Regions from separate parts of the Paenarthrobacter sp. genome, predicted to be linked through region 2. Evidence: riboswitches for the same ligand, from Rfam matches in the RefSeq annotation. Region 2 holds a riboswitch; the other holds the start of a gene.
The links. A riboswitch is a leader RNA that binds a small molecule or an ion and turns the genes downstream of it on or off. The one in region 2 is predicted to bind glycine.
Positions count from the first base shown of each region.

Region 1: linked by a shared signal. The riboswitch ahead of gcvP (aminomethyl-transferring glycine dehydrogenase) and the one ahead of gcvP (aminomethyl-transferring glycine dehydrogenase) in region 2 are both predicted to bind glycine.

Region 1 covers NZ_JAPSHI010000007.1:145,979-153,700, forward strand. The annotation lists gene RIF72_RS07730 (cytosine permease) at 1-1,395, opposite strand, end outside; gene speB (agmatinase) at 1,392-2,414, opposite strand; gene RIF72_RS07740 (PucR family transcriptional regulator) at 2,601-4,130, shown strand; glycine riboswitch at 4,205-4,303, shown strand; gene gcvP (aminomethyl-transferring glycine dehydrogenase) at 4,451-7,303, shown strand; gene gcvT (glycine cleavage system aminomethyltransferase GcvT) at 7,315-7,722, shown strand, end outside.
Region 2 covers NZ_JAPSHI010000047.1:3,758-11,479, reverse strand. The annotation lists gene gcvT (glycine cleavage system aminomethyltransferase GcvT) at 1-919, opposite strand, end outside; gene gcvP (aminomethyl-transferring glycine dehydrogenase) at 929-3,775, opposite strand; glycine riboswitch at 3,956-4,053, opposite strand; gene RIF72_RS19325 (TetR/AcrR family transcriptional regulator) at 4,147-4,686, opposite strand; gene RIF72_RS19320 (MFS transporter) at 4,759-6,309, shown strand; gene RIF72_RS19315 (cyclodeaminase/cyclohydrolase family protein) at 6,367-7,026, opposite strand; gene RIF72_RS19310 (amidohydrolase) at 7,117-7,722, shown strand, end outside.

The sequences.
Region 1 (7,722 bases), on a different contig from region 2:
GGGTTCTGTTTTCTTGCCGAACAGCCGGGCCACGAAGTAATAGAGGGGAGCGACGACGACGAGGCCAACGATCCAGGAGATGTCCACTCCACCCATCGCGGCGGCGAGCGGGCCTGTGTAGACCGCGGTTGCCGAGAAGGGAACCTGGATCAGGGCGCCTGCTACGTAGGAGCCGATGGCGACCCAATTGAACCGCCCGTACACGCCGCCGTCGCGCTTGAAGAAGTCTTCAACCCGGTACTCGCCGTGGCGCAGCAGGTAATAGTCCACCAGGTTGATGGCCGTCCACGGAACCAGGACGTACATCAGGAAGGATAGGAAGTTGGTGTAGAAGAGGATGAAGTTGTCGCGGGCAAAGAGGGCGATGGAGACGGCGACGACGAAGATGATGACTGCCGCGATGCTGCGGGTCTTGGCGCGGGGCAACCAGTTTGGCTTGAACGTCTGGCCGATGGTGAGGGTGCACAGGACACCGCAGTAAAGGTTCATGGCGTTCGACGCCGCGACTCCCAGACAGAAGATCCCGACGATGATCAGCGTCCAGGGTTGGAGCAGCTCACCCAGACTGCCGACAATTTCGACGTCGCCGGTGCTCATGGAGACGGCGAGCGTGCCCACCAGGGCGCCGAGGATCATGGGGAACAGGGTGCCCAGTACACAGCCTGAATAGGAGGCCCAGAAAGCCGGGGATGAACCTGTGCCTTGCGGCATGTAGCGGGAGTAATCAGAGACGTACGGCGCGTAGGCCAGTTGCCACAGGGCGGAGACGGAGATGGTCCCCATGAAGCCGACCCAGTTGAAGTTGCCCGTCTCCAGGAAGTTGCCGGGCAGTCCGTGGACCATCAGGATCCAACCGAACGCCAGCAACAGGGCCAGGCCGGCCGCGACGCTGAGGACGCGTGCATAGGCGTGGATGAGCCGGTAACCGAAGATCGTGGCGATGACGCTGACCACGCCGATGATGATGATGCCCGCGTCAACGCTGATGCCGGGGCTGACCGCGGCCATTGCTTCGCCGCCGAATACCAGGTTTGCAGCGAAGAAGCCGACGTACATGATCACCACGATCACCACGATCAGGAGTGCCCCGAAGGAACCGAACTGGCCACGAGTCTGGATCATCTGGGCCACACCGAGCTGCGGGCCCTGGGCGGAGTGCAGCGCCATGAAGATGCCGCCCACCACGTTGCCGATGATGATGCCCACGATCGCTGGAACGAACCCCAGGCCGAACACCGTGGTGGCGAGTCCGCCGGTCACGATAGTCATGATCATGATGTTGGAGCCGAACCAGATGGTGAAGAGGTCCCGGGCCTTGCCGTGCCGCTCATTCAAGGGGATGGGCTGGATGGTTTTGTCTTCCAGCCGGGGTACGTCCGTAGCTGGCGCACTCATGACGCACTCCGGGATGCCGAAGCGAGTTCACGAACAACTGTGTTGTCTGCTTTGCTGCGGTTCACCATGAGGCCGAGCAGATCGAATACCAAGGTGGCCGCGGCCACAGTGGTGATGTCCGCATGGTCGTACGCCGGAGCGACTTCCACGACGTCGGCGCCCACGATGTTGATGCCGTCCAGTCCGCGGAGCAATGCCAGGAGTTCGCGGGAGTGGAGCCCGCCCATTTCAGGTGTTCCGGTGCCGGGTGCGAAGGCAGGGTCCAGGACGTCGATGTCGATGGAGACGTAGACGGGGGTGTCGCCGAGCCTCTCCTTCACGCGCTCAATAGCTGCCGGAACGCCGATGACGTCCAGGTCCGAGCAACGGATGATCTGGAATCCGAATTCGTGGTCGCGAAGGAAATCGTTGCGGTCATAAACAGGCCCACGGATACCCACGTGCATCGACTTGTCCTCCACAAGGAGTCCTTCCTCGAACGCCCGGCGAAAGATGGTCCCGTGTGTGACGGGCTGGTCAAAGTAGGTGTCCCAGGTGTCCAGATGCGCGTCGAAGTGCAACAGGGCCACAGGGCCATGGACCTTGTTCAGTGCCCGCAGCATGGGAAGGGCAATGGTGTGGTCGCCGCCGATCGAGATGAGCCGCTTGTCCGCGCTGAGCCCGTTGCCCCCGCTGATCAGGGGCAATGCCTGCTCCTCGATCTCACGGACAGCCCGCGTGATGTCGTAGGGAGTGCAGGCGATATCGCCGGCATCCACAACCTGGGCTTCGTACACCGGTTCAACGTCGAGCTCCGGGTGGTAGCCCGGGCGCAGGAGTCGTGAGGCCTCGCGGACTGCTGCAGGGCCAAAACGGGCGCCCGGCCGGAAGGAAGTTCCGCCGTCGAACGGTACGCCGACGATCGCGATGTCGTAATCCGGGACGCGGTCGATTTGGGGGAGGCGGGCGAAGGTGCCGAGGCCTGCATACCGGGGGACTCTGGTTGCGTCGACAGGGCCGATGGGCTTGTGCGTTGTCATTGACGGATCCTTGGGTTGAGAGGTGCTCGCCGTTGAGCGGGAAGTAAGTAATTCCATTGTTCGTGACGCGGATCACCCCGGATAGCGCTACATTGACTACAAATGGCCGAGACGTTTAGACGAATGTCTAAGTGCCGCTGAATAAGGCGGCACGGCAGCCGAACAGAACAGGAATCGGGGCGCAAAATGGCGATCACGGTGGCCGAACTCATCGCAGAGCCGCAGCTTGGACTCACCCTGATGGCGGGACCGGCCGGCTTGGACAACCGCATCACTTGGGCGCATACCTCGGACCTGCCCAGGCTGTGGGAGTGGGTAACCGGCGGAGAGCTCATGATGACCAATGGCCTCTCCATTCCCGCCGACGCCGAAGGGCAGGTAGCGCTTGCCGAAGCTTTGATGGACAGTGGCGCCAGCGCGTTGGCGATCGGCGAGAAGATGCACGCGCCGCCGCTCACTACGGAATTCCTGGAGGCGTGCGACCAGCTCCCGCTGCCACTGATCAACATTCCGTATCCGCTGCCGTTCATCGCGATCGCCCGTTCGGTGGCCGAATCCTCGCTGCTGGAAGAGTCGCGCCGTTTACGGCAAACGGCCCGTGTTTACGACCTTCTCCGCACCGCGGGGGCCTCCGAGGACCACTGGCAGAGCCTCGTCCAAAGGCTCGCCACCGAGCTCGATGCGGACCTGTTCGTGGTAGACCGCCGCTGCCTCCATCCCTGGCATCCCGACGGGCAACCGCTCCCGGTGTTCCTCGCCGAGGAATGGGCTCCGCTGTCCGGGCAGGTATCCCTCGCCGGGAAGAACTTCCAATGGCACCGTATCCGCGGCAGGCACGTGCTCACCATGGATATTCCCACCCATGCCAACGCGCTCCTGGTGGTGCTGCCCAACAGTGAACCGCACCCGGACGCCGTCGTACTTCTCCACGCCGCAACCGTGCTGGGGCTGCAGCTTTCGCGCATCGTTTTGTCGTTGGAAGGTCGCCACCGCCTTGCCGGCGAGTTCCTCCTGCAGGCCATGGATGGACGATTGGGTGCAGCCGAGATGGAGAGCCGGTTGGCAGCTTTCGAGGTTCCGCCCCAAAATTTCCTCATCGCTTCCATGTCAGCTAACGCCGGCGATAAAACAGCGGACACTCCCTCAGCGGACGACGGCGGCAGGCTGGCTAACGTTCATGTCGAGCTGTGGAGGCACGGGGTTGCGTCGGCGACGTTGAAGCGGAACAACAGGCTCCACGTGGTGGTCCCGGCCGATGTTTCCGACGACGTCCTGATGCACTGCGCCGGGCCGGACGCCGCCATTGGAATCAGTGCGCCGGCGGCCGTCGCCAACATCCAGCGCGCACTGCAGGAGTCCCTCTGGGCGCTAGGTTCGGCGCGTGCCAACAACCTGGGACTGATCCGTTATGCAGAGGGGCCATCGTGGCTTGGACTCACCAGTTTCGAGGAAGGAGCAGCGCTGGTCCGGCGTCTTTTGGGCCCAATTTTCGACTACGAGCAGAGCCAGGAAGGTGATCTCATTGTCACCTTGAGGACGTATTTGGACTCGCAGCGGTCGTGGCAGAAGACTGCTTCAGCGTTGTTCGCGCACCGACAAACCATCATCTACCGGATGCGGAAAATCGGCGAGCTGACGGGGCTGGACATGGGTGAAACGTCCACCGTTGCCCAATTGTGGTTTGCGCTTCAGATCCATGAAGCGATGCATCAATAGCCATGCCTTGCTTGCGCTTTTTCGAAACGACCAGCTATGGTGTGAAGCGTGTCACTCAGGTGGCGCGACGCTTTTGATCTGCGGCGGGAGAGTCCTGCCGGTACATCCAGTCAGGCGCCGTAGGAGCAAATCCTCCCCAGGAATCTCTCAGGCCCATGTACCGCCGCGGATAGGCAACTCTGGAAAGCAGTCCGGGTAACCGGGCTCACCGACGGTGCAAGCAGGCAACATTCCTGCGGAATCTCTCAGGTCCAATACAGAGCGGGGAGGAACCCACATCATCGTGGCGCTCAACGGGCGCCTGAATCATGGAGTTCCTCTTGACTGTTCAATCAACCCCCACCGCTTTCGCGGACCGGCACATCGGCGCCCGGCGCCAAGCCGACGTTGACACCATGCTCAAGGCCATCGGCTACGACTCTGTCGACGGCCTGGTAGACGTCGCCGTCCCCGATTCCATCCGCCAGGAAACTGCCCTGAAGCTGCAGGATGCCCTCACCGAGGTGCAGGTCCTCGCCGAGCTCCGTAAGCTCGCGTCCAAGAACAAAACCGCCGTCCAGATGATCGGTCAGGGCTACTACGACACCGTCACGCCTCCGGTGATCCGCCGCAATATCCTCGAAGCCCCCGCCTGGTACACGGCCTACACGCCGTACCAGCCGGAAATTTCCCAAGGCCGCCTTGAGGCACTGCTCAACTTCCAGACCATGGTGCAGGACCTCACGGGACTTCCCGTAGCCAACGCCTCCTTACTGGACGAAGCCACCGCTGTGGCTGAGGCCGTGCTGTTGATGCGCCGTGCCAACAAGAACAAGACGGCCAAGGATGGCAAGACTGTCTTGGACGCGGACCTCCTTCCGCAGACCATCGCCATCGTGAAGGGCCGGGCCGAGGCGTTGGGCTTCGAGGTACAGATTGCTGACCTTTCGGCAGGCCTTCCCGACGGCGACATCAACGGTATCGTCCTGCAGCAGCCCGGCGTTTCGGGCCGGGTTTTTGATCACTCTGGCGTGATCGCAGACGCCAAGGAACGCGGTGCGCAGGTCACCGTGGCTGCGGATCTGCTGGCGCTCACCCTCATCACGCCCCCGGGCGAACAAGGTGCGGATATCGCCGTCGGAACCGCGCAGCGCTTCGGCGTTCCGCTGTTCTTCGGTGGCCCGCACGCGGCGTACATGGCTGTCCGCGAAGGAATGGAGCGCACGCTTCCCGGCCGCATCGTCGGAGTTTCCAAGGACAACGCCGGCGTCCCCGCTTACCGCCTGGCCCTCCAGACGCGCGAGCAGCATATCCGCCGCGAGAAGGCGACGTCCAACATCTGCACCGCGCAGGCACTGCTCGCGATCGTGGCCTCGATGTATGCGGTTTACCACGGCCCCGAGGGCTTGAAAGCGATCGCCGAAACCGTTCACGGGCATGCCCGTGTTTTGGCTTCGGCCCTGCAGAAGGCCGGCCGCGAACTCGTCTCCGAGGCCTTCTTCGACACCCTCACCGTCCGCGTACCCGGCAAGGCCGACAAAGTCATTGCGGCCGCAGAAGCCCGTGGCATCAACTTGCGTCTCATCGATGCGGACACCGTTGGCGTTTCCGTTGATGAAACCACGACGCCGGAGGTCCTCTCCGCGGTGGCCGTCGCCTTTGGTGCCGGTCCGGTAGGGGATGCCGCTGGGTTCGAGCTGCCCGCCGACGTGGTCCGTACCTCCGACTTCCTGCAGCATCCGGTGTTCAACACGCACCGTTCCGAGACGCAGCTGTTGCGCTATATCCGCAAGCTGTCTGACCGGGACCTCGCCTTGGACCGCACCATGATCCCGCTGGGTTCCTGCACCATGAAGCTGAACGCCACCGCCGAGATGGAAGCTATTTCCTGGCCCGAGTTCGCCTCCATCCACCCATTCGCTCCGGACCACCAGACAGCGGGTTGGCGCGAACTGATCGAGGACCTGGAAGCCGACCTCACTGAGATCACTGGATATGATCAGGTTTCCATCCAGCCGAACGCCGGTTCCCAAGGTGAGCTCGCCGGTCTGCTGGCCATCCGCGGCTACCACCTCTCCAGAGGCGACGAGCAACGCAACGTATGCCTGATACCGGCATCAGCGCACGGCACCAACGCGGCGTCCGCTGTGCTGGCCGGAATGAAGGTTGTGGTTGTGGCCACGGCTCCTGACGGCACCATCGACCACGCAGACCTGGCCGCCAGGATCGAAGCCAACAAGGACGTCCTGTCCTGCATCATGATCACCTACCCGTCCACGCACGGTGTTTACGACGCCGATGTCCGCGAGGTGTGCGACGCGATCCACGCCGCCGGCGGGCAGGTGTACGTTGACGGTGCCAACTTGAACGCGTTGGTTGGTTTGGCGCAGCCGGGTAAGTTTGGCGGCGACGTTTCCCACCTGAACCTGCACAAGACGTTCTGTATCCCGCATGGCGGTGGCGGACCCGGCGTTGGCCCTGTTGCTGCAAAGGCGCACTTGGCTCCCTTCATGCCGGGCGACGCCAATAAAGCGGCGCATGAGGAAGGGCACGGTGTAGCCATCTCGGCTTCGCGCTATGGCTCGGCCGGTGTGCTGCCGATTTCCTGGGCTTACGTGAAGCTCATGGGCGGCCAGGGACTGACGGAAGCCACCAAGTCCGCGTTGCTTGCAGCCAACTACGTTGCCTCCCGCCTGGACGAGCACTTCCCCATCCTGTACACGGGTGAAGGCGGACTCGTTGCCCACGAATGCATCCTCGACCTCCGTGAGCTGACGGCCCGCACGGGTGTTACGGCCGAAGATGTGGCCAAGCGCCTGATCGACTTCGGCTTCCACGCTCCCACCCTCGCGTTCCCGGTTGCCGGCACCTTGATGGTGGAGCCTACAGAGTCCGAGGACCTGGCCGAGATCGACCGTTTCATCGAGGCGATGATCACCATCCGTGCGGAGATCGAGCAGGTGGCCAGCGGTGAGTTCACTGTTGAGAAGTCGCCGCTGCGCAACGCACCGCACACGGCTGCCGCCGTCGTGAGTTCTGATTGGGACCGCGACTACCCGCGTGAGCAGGCAGCGTTCCCGGTCCACCATCTCAAGCAGGACAAGTACTTCCCGCCGGTCGGCAGGGTGGACGGCGCCGCCGGTGACCGGAACCTTGTGTGCTCCTGCCCTCCCCTCACGGACTTCGAAAACTAAGGACTCCTGACATGTCTGAGAACTACACAGCCCTGTACGAGCAACACAAAAAGGCCGGTGCATCGTTTACGGACTTCGGCGGCTGGCAGATGCCCCTGAAGTATGAGTCCGAGCTCGCCGAGCACCACGCAGTCCGCAAGACCGCGGGACTCTTCGACCTCTCCCATATGGGTGAAGTATGGGTTACCGGTCCCGATGCTGCCGCTTTCCTGGACTACGCATTGGTGGGTAAATTGTCCGCGGTGGCCGTGGGAAAGGCCAAGTACTCGCTGATCTGCAACGCCGACGGCGGCATCATCGATGACCTCATTTCTTACCGTCGCCCTACTCCGGAAGAAGGCGTGGACAAGTACCTGGTGATCCCTAATGCGGGCAACGCGAAGGTTGTTGCTGCGGAGCTGCTGGAGCGCGCAGCCGGT
Region 2 (7,722 bases):
TGAGGCCAACGAGCTTGCGGCCGCTAGTGGTTCCGCCACCGTCGGCCTTGAGGGCAGCAAGTGCCTCTTTGCCCACGAAGTCGCCTTCCTTGGACAGTGCCACCACGGGGCCGAGTCCTGCCGCGAAGGGGTTGCCTTCGCGGGAGAGTTCGTTGCCGTAGAGGGGCATTCCGGCTTCGAGGCGTAGGGAGTCGCGGGAGGCAAGGCCGGCCGGGATCAGCTCGCCTTCAGCAGCGACGTTGGCTATGGCCTGCCAGAGTGCGGCTGCGGAGTCATTCGCTACAAAGATTTCGAAGCCGTCTTCGCCGGTGTACCCGGTTCGGGCCAGCAGGAGGTCCTGCGTGCCGCCGTCGAACGCGAACGGAACTTCAACCGCGGCGTAGTACTTGAGGTCGGTGACCAGAGCGTGCTGTTCGGCAGGGACCAGGCGGAGGAGGATCGCTTCAGCAAGCGGCCCCTGAACAGCGATCAGCGAGATGTCGGCAGAGGCGTCTTCAACAACCACGTCGAAACCTGCAGCGCGCTCCAGCAGCGCCGCGGCAACAACCTTGGCATTACCGGCGTTCGGTACCACCAGGAATTTGTCGCTGCCTTCCTTGGGAGAGGGGCGGCGGTAGGTGATGAGGTCGTCGATGATGCCGCCGTCTTCCTGGCAGATCAGCGAGTACTTGGCCTTGCCGACGGCCATGGCGGAGATCTTGCCCACCAGGGCGTAGTCCAGGAAGGCAGCAGCCTCGGGACCGGTGACCCAGACTTCGCCCATGTGGGAGAGATCGAACAGGCCGGCGGACTTGCGGACGGCGTGGTGCTCAGCCAACTCCGAGGAGTACTTCAGGGGCATCTGCCAGCCACCAAAGTCGGTGAAGGACGCGCCGAGGTTCTTGTGCTCTTCGTAAAGAGCTGTGTAGTTCTCGTTCATGATCAGTCCTCAGTTTTCGAAGTCTTCGATCGGCGGGCAGGAGCACACCAGGTTGCGGTCTCCGGCTGCGCCGTCGATGCGGCCTACGGGCGGGAAGTACTTGTCCTGCTTGAGGTGGTGAACCGGGAAGGCGGCCTGCTCACGCGGGTACGCGCGGTCCCAATCAGAACTTACGACGGCGGCAGCCGTGTGGGGAGCCTTGCGCAGCGGCGAGTTCTCCACGGCGAAGTCGCCATGGGCCACCTGGTCGATTTCCTTGCGGATGGTGATCATGGCTTCGATGAAGCGATCGATCTCCACGAGGTCCTCGGACTCGGTGGGTTCCACCATGAGCGTGCCCGCCACCGGGAAAGCAAGGGTGGGAGCGTGGAAGCCGAAGTCGATGAGGCGCTTGGCCACATCCTCAGCGGTGACGCCGGTCTTCGCGGTCAGTTCGCGCAGGTCCAGGATGCACTCGTGGGCAACGAGTCCGCCTTCACCGGTGTACAGGATCGGGAAGTGATCGTTGAGGCGGGAAGCGATGTAGTTCGCTGCGAGCAGTGCGGACTTGGTGGCTTCCGTGAGACCCTTGCCGCCCATGAGCTTCACGTAGGCCCAGGAAATCGGCAGGACGCCAGCGGAACCGAAGCGGGAAGCCGAGATCGGGACGTCGTTTCCTTCGGTCCAGGAGGCCGCATCACCCGGCATGAACGGCGCGAGGTGTGCCTTGGCAGCAACAGGGCCAACGCCGGGTCCGCCGCCGCCGTGGGGGATGCAGAAGGTCTTGTGCAGATTCAGGTGGGACACGTCGCCGCCGAACTTGCCCGGCTGGGCCAGGCCCACCAGGGCGTTCAGGTTGGCGCCGTCTATGTATACCTGGCCGCCGGCCTCGTGGATGGCGTCGCATACTTCGCGGACGTCGGCGTCGTACACACCATGAGTGGACGGGTAGGTGATCATGATGGCCGAGAGCGCGTCCCGGTTGGCCTCGATCTTGTTCTTGAGGTCAACATGGTCGATGGTGCCATCGGGAGCCGTGGCCACCACAACAACCTTCATGCCCGCCAGCACTGCCGAGGCTGCGTTGGTGCCGTGGGCAGAAGCGGGGATCAGGCAGACGTTGCGCTGCGCGTCGCCACGCGACAGGTGGTAGCCGCGGATGGCAAGCAGACCGGCGAGCTCGCCCTGGGAACCGGCATTGGGCTGGATGGAGACCTGGTCGTACCCGGTGATTTCGGTCAGCTGGGATTCGAGGTCCGTGATGAGTTCGCGCCATCCCTCAGTCTGGGAATCCGGAGCGAACGGGTGGATGGAGGCGAACTCCGGCCAGGAAATTGCTTCCATCTCGGCGGTGGCGTTCAGCTTCATGGTGCAGGAACCCAGCGGGATCATGGTGCGATCCAGTGCCAGGTCGCGGTCCGAGAGCTTCCGGATGTAGCGGAGGAGCTGGGTTTCGGAGCGGTGCGTGTTGAAGACGGGGTGCTGCATAAAGTCACTCGTACGTTCCACGGAAGCCTCAAGCGCGAAGCCTTCCGCGGGCTCAAGTACCGAAGCGCCAAAGACGGCTGCAACGTCGGCGACAATCTCGGAAGTGGTCGTCTCATCAACGGAGATGCCGACAGTGTCAGCGTCAATGCCGCGCAGGTTGATGCCCTTGGCCTCGGCAGCGGCGACGATTTCAGCAGCCTTGCCGGGAACGCGGACGGTGATGGTGTCGAAGAAGGAACCGTGGAGGACCTCGACGCCGGCAGCCTTCAGGGACGCTGCAAGCGTGCGGGCGTGGCCGTGGGCGGTTTCGGCGATCGCCTTGAGGCCCTCAGGGCCGTGGTAAACGGCGTACATCGAGGCCACGATGGCCAGCAGTGCCTGAGCGGTACAGATATTGGAGGTGGCCTTCTCGCGGCGGATGTGCTGCTCGCGGGTCTGCAGCGCCAAGCGGTAGGCGGGGACACCGGCGTCGTCCTTGGAAACGCCCACCAAACGGCCGGGCATGGAACGCTCCAGTCCCTTTTGGACGGCCATGTAGGCGGCGTGCGGGCCACCGAAGAAGAGGGGAACACCCAAGCGCTGTGCCGAACCGACGGCGATGTCGGCGCCCTGCTCGCCTGGAGGGGTGATGAGGGTCAGGGACAGGAGGTCGGCAGCAACGGTAACCAGCGCGCCGCGCTCTTTGGCGTCCGCAATCACGGCAGAGTGATCGAACACGCGGCCGGAAACGCCGGGCTGCTGGAGGACGACGCCGTTGATGGCGCCTTCCGGGAGACCCGAAGAAAGGTCCGCGACCTCGACCTCGAAGCCGAGGGCCTCCGCGCGGCCCTTGACGATGGCGATGGTCTGCGGGAAGCAGTCAGCGTCGAGGACTGTCTTGCCATCCTGGACAGCCTTGTTCTTGTTGGCGCGGCGCATCATGAGGACTGCTTCGGCCACTGCAGTGGCTTCATCCAGCAGGGAAGCATTGGCGATCGGCAGCCCAACCAGGTCCTGGACCATGGTCTGGAAGTTCAGGAGTGCTTCAAGGCGGCCCTGCGAGATTTCCGGCTGGTACGGGGTGTAGGCGGTGTACCAAGCCGGGGATTCGAGGATGTTGCGACGAATCACGGACGGCGTCACAGTGTCGTAGTAGCCCTGGCCGATCATCTGAACGGCTGTCTTGTTCTTGGACGCGAGCTTGCGCAGCTCGGCCAGAACTTCAACTTCACTCAGCGCGTTCTGCAGGGTGAGGGCAACTTCCTGGCGGATGTCGTTCGGGACGGCGGTGTCGACCAGCGAATCAACAGTGTCATAACCGACGGACTTGAGCATGGTCTCAATGTCGGCCTGGCGGCGGGCGCCGATATGCCGATCGACGAAGGTGGTGGAGGCAGAACTAACCGTCACGAAGGAACTCCATTACTTGGGCGGCGTTTGGGTACGCCACAGCGGCTGGGTTCCTCCCCGCTCTGTATTGGACCTGAGAGTTTCCGCGCGTTGCGTGAACAACCATCGCTTGCACCGTCGGTGAGCACAGCACTCTTTGACCCGAAGGTGGGCTGAGTGCCTGCTGCTTTCCAGAGTTGCCTAGCCGCGGCGGTGCGTGGGCCTGAGAGATTCCTGGGGAGGGTTTGCTCCTACGGCGCCTGCATCACTTACTTGCAGGACTCTCCCGCCGCAGATGAAAGGCATGTTCAGTTGTGCGTGGGCGCCGTGTAGGGCACGCCACAAGGGTTAATTGTCCTACGTGCCGTGCCCTGCAGCAAATGGATGACCCGCTACTTCCGCAACCGGTCAAGGACTCCCAGCAGGATTTCGACGTCGGCCTCCCGCCCGGCGTTGCCACCCTCCTGTCCGCCTTCAAAAATCGCATTGAAATAGAGTCCGTCACCCATGTAGCTGACGGCCTTTGCGACCTCCGGTCCGACGTCCTCAGCGAGCACGTCCAACCACTGTTGTTGGATCGCGGCAAACCTGCGGCGGGTTTCCTCGTGGGCCACTTCGGCCAGTCTTGTGGCAGCGACGAAAGCCCGGTCCATGGGGGTATCTGCCCAGAGCGAGGAGCGGATGAAGTAGGCAGCCGAACCGTCAGGCGCAGCCTTCATCTGTTCGGTATCTTCCTGGGCGAGCAGGTCCAGACGTTCCAGAAGTGCCGTGATCAGCGCTTCCTTATTGGGAAAGTGGTAGAGCAGCCCACCCTTGGACACGCCTGCCCGCTTGGCAACGGCGTCGAGCGTGGCGGCACGCTCCCCTACCTCGATAAGGAGGGCTTCGAAGGCATCCAGGACGGCGTCCCGGGCAACTGGTTTTCGTGGCATGTGTCCATCATTCCCTAAAGGCTTGCGGGCTTCTATTTGAAACTATACCGTCTGGACGGTATAGTTAGCTGCATGTTCTCGCCGTCCTCAACCCAAGCACCCCGTTCCACCTATCCCGTGAAGGGCCAGGCAGCACCGTGGCGCGACTGGACGGCACTGGCACTCCTGATGTTTCCGGTGCTGCTGGTGGCCGTCGATAACACCGCGCTCACCTTTGCCCTGCCTGAAATCGCCCGCTCGTTGGACGTGGGCGGTGTCCAATTGCTATGGATTGTTGACGCCTATCCGTTGGTGTTGGCCGCGTTGCTGGTGTCCATGGGCAACCTGGGCGACAGGATCGGACGACGGCGGCTGCTACTGATCGGCAGCACGGGCTTCGCGGCGGTTTCGGCTGCTACCGCTTTCGCACCATCCGCCGAATGGCTCATCGCCGGCCGCGCAGGCCTTGGCGTCTTCGGCGCCATGCTGATGCCGTCAACCCTGTCGCTGATCCGGAACATCTTCACCGATCCCAACCGGCGTCGGCTCGCGATCGCCGTCTGGGCCGCCGGTTTCTCCGGCGGGGCTGCTCTCGGTCCTATCTTCGGTGGCTGGCTGGTGGAGCACTACTGGTGGGGTGCCGTGTTCCTGGTGGCGGCTTTCCTGCTCCTGCCGCTCCTGGTCTTCGGCCGGGTGCTGATTCCCGAGTCCAAGGACGCAAATCCTGGTCGGGTGGATGTGCCCAGCATTGTCCTGTCCGTGGTCACCATGGCGCCGTTCGTTTACGGCATCAAGGAATTCGCGGTTCATGGTTTCGGGGCGTCCGCAGCCTTCTTTATGGGCTTCGGCGTGGTGATGGGCATAATCTTCGTTCGCCGCCAGCAGCGGATCGAGAGCCCCATGCTGGACGTCTCCTTGTTCCAGAACAAGGTGTTCAGTACCGCAATCGTGGCGAACGTCCTGTCCCTTTTCTCCATGACGGGCTTCATCTACTTCTTCGCCCAGCACCTGCAACTTGTTGAGGGCCAGTCCCCCATGGAGGCCGGCATCGCGATGATTCCTGCTCTCCTGGCCACGGTCATCGCCGGCCTGCTGGTGGTGCCGCTGGTCAAGCGTGTACGGCCTGGTTTTGTTGTGGCCGCGGGCCTGACGCTTAGCGCCGCTGGTTACCTGATTGTGGTTGTGGGTGACCACGGCAGTGGACCCGTATTCCTGTTGTCAGCCCTGACCGTACTCGCAGTGGGCGTTGGGGCCGCGGAGACCATCTCCAACGATCTCATCCTTGCCTCAGTACCGGCCGACAAGTCCGGCGCCGCCTCGGCCATTTCCGAGACCGGATATGAGTTGGGGTCGCTCCTGGGAACGGCCGTGCTTGGCTCGATCCTCACTGCTTCTTACCAGCACAACCTCATCATCCCGGACGGTGTCTCCTCGCAAGCGGCCGGCAAGTCCACCGAAACGCTCGCAGGCGCAGTTGATGCTGCGGCTGCCCTTCCGGCCCCATTGTCGGAGGCGCTGACGGTGGCCGCCCGGACAGCTTTCGAGTCCGGCGTCCACATCACTGCGGCGATTGGGCTGGTGCTGATGGCCGGCGCGGCAGTGCTCGCCGCCGTCGTACTCCGGCGTGTGCCGAAGGCGCAGTAGAGAACACAACGCCGAAAGCGCAGTAGAGAACAGTAGTAAGCACGGCGCCGACTGAAGCTACATAGCTTCGGTCGGCGCCGCTTTCTTGTCGACGCCTGCGGTTAGTTCGTCGATCTTGTCGAGGGCGTCGCTGAGCTGGCTGACCGTGTTCCATAGCTCCGGATGTTGTTCCCGGACTTCCTCGAGTGTGGCGCCTGCGGAGGTCAGGGACGCGAGGTCGAAGCTCACATTGGTTCGAGCGCCGGCTATGGCTGCGCGGAGGGCTCCGAAACCAACCACGACGTCGGCGATCAGCGCCGGATTTCCGTTGGAAGCAAGCCAGCCGAGGTCTTCAATGGCGTCGATGGCCCGCTCTCCGAGAACTGCTGATGCTTTGGCGGCGTCGACGGATGCTTGATGTATTGCATCGTCACGTTCCGGGCCGGGGTCGAGGCGGAAGGCAGCGCCGAAGGCGTTGGAGGCGGAGGCGTCGTCGTCGGCTAGTTGAAGGGCAGTTCGTCGGAGCTCGTGGGCCCGGGAGTGGATCCCAGTGAGCTGTCCGCGCTGATGTTCCTCCACTTCGGTGTATCCGGCCACCATCGATGTCAACGAGGCCGCGATGGAGAGCATCACCCCTGTTCCGGCGCCGCCTCCCGGGGAGCCACTGGATTCTGCCAGGGCCTTGGTCCACTCCTCAACAGTGGATAGCTGTGTGGTGACTGATTCAGGTTCGTTCATGCCATCCAGTGTGCCGGGGCTTCCCAGGCTTTGCAGCTTCGGGCTGGATACACTGGCCAGACCTAAGCGTCGAATGAAAAGGGCAGACTCGTGACCATTGACCTCGAAGAGCTTTACAAGGACCTGCACGCCCATCCCGAGTTGTCCTTCCAGGAGACCCGAACAGCCGGGATCGCCGCGGGCTATCTCGAAGATCTGGGCTTCACCGTTCATCGCAACATCGGGAAGACCGGGGTTGTGGGCGTTCTGGAAAATGGGCCCGGTCCTGCGGTGATGCTTAGGGCGGACATGGATGCCTTGCCGGTCAAGGAAGCAACGGGTTTGGACTACGCAAGCTCAGCGATTGGTGTTGATCATGAGGGCAAGGACATGCCGGTCATGCATGCTTGCGGCCATGACGTGCATGTGACTTGCCTCGTTGGCGCAGTGGAGGTCCTGGCCGCACAGCGTCATGAGTGGCAGGGTACCCTGATCGCTGTCTTTCAGCCGGCTGAAGAATGGGGCGGCGGGGCAGAAACCATGGTTGCCGACGGGTTGTACGACGAAGTGCCCAACCCGGATGTTGTCCTGGGCCAACATGTGGCCCCCTTCCCCGCCGGATGGTTCGGTATCCGTCCCGGCGTCACCATGGCGTCCGCCGATTCCCTCAACATTACGTTGCATGGGCGGGGTGGCCACGGTTCACGTCCGGAGACC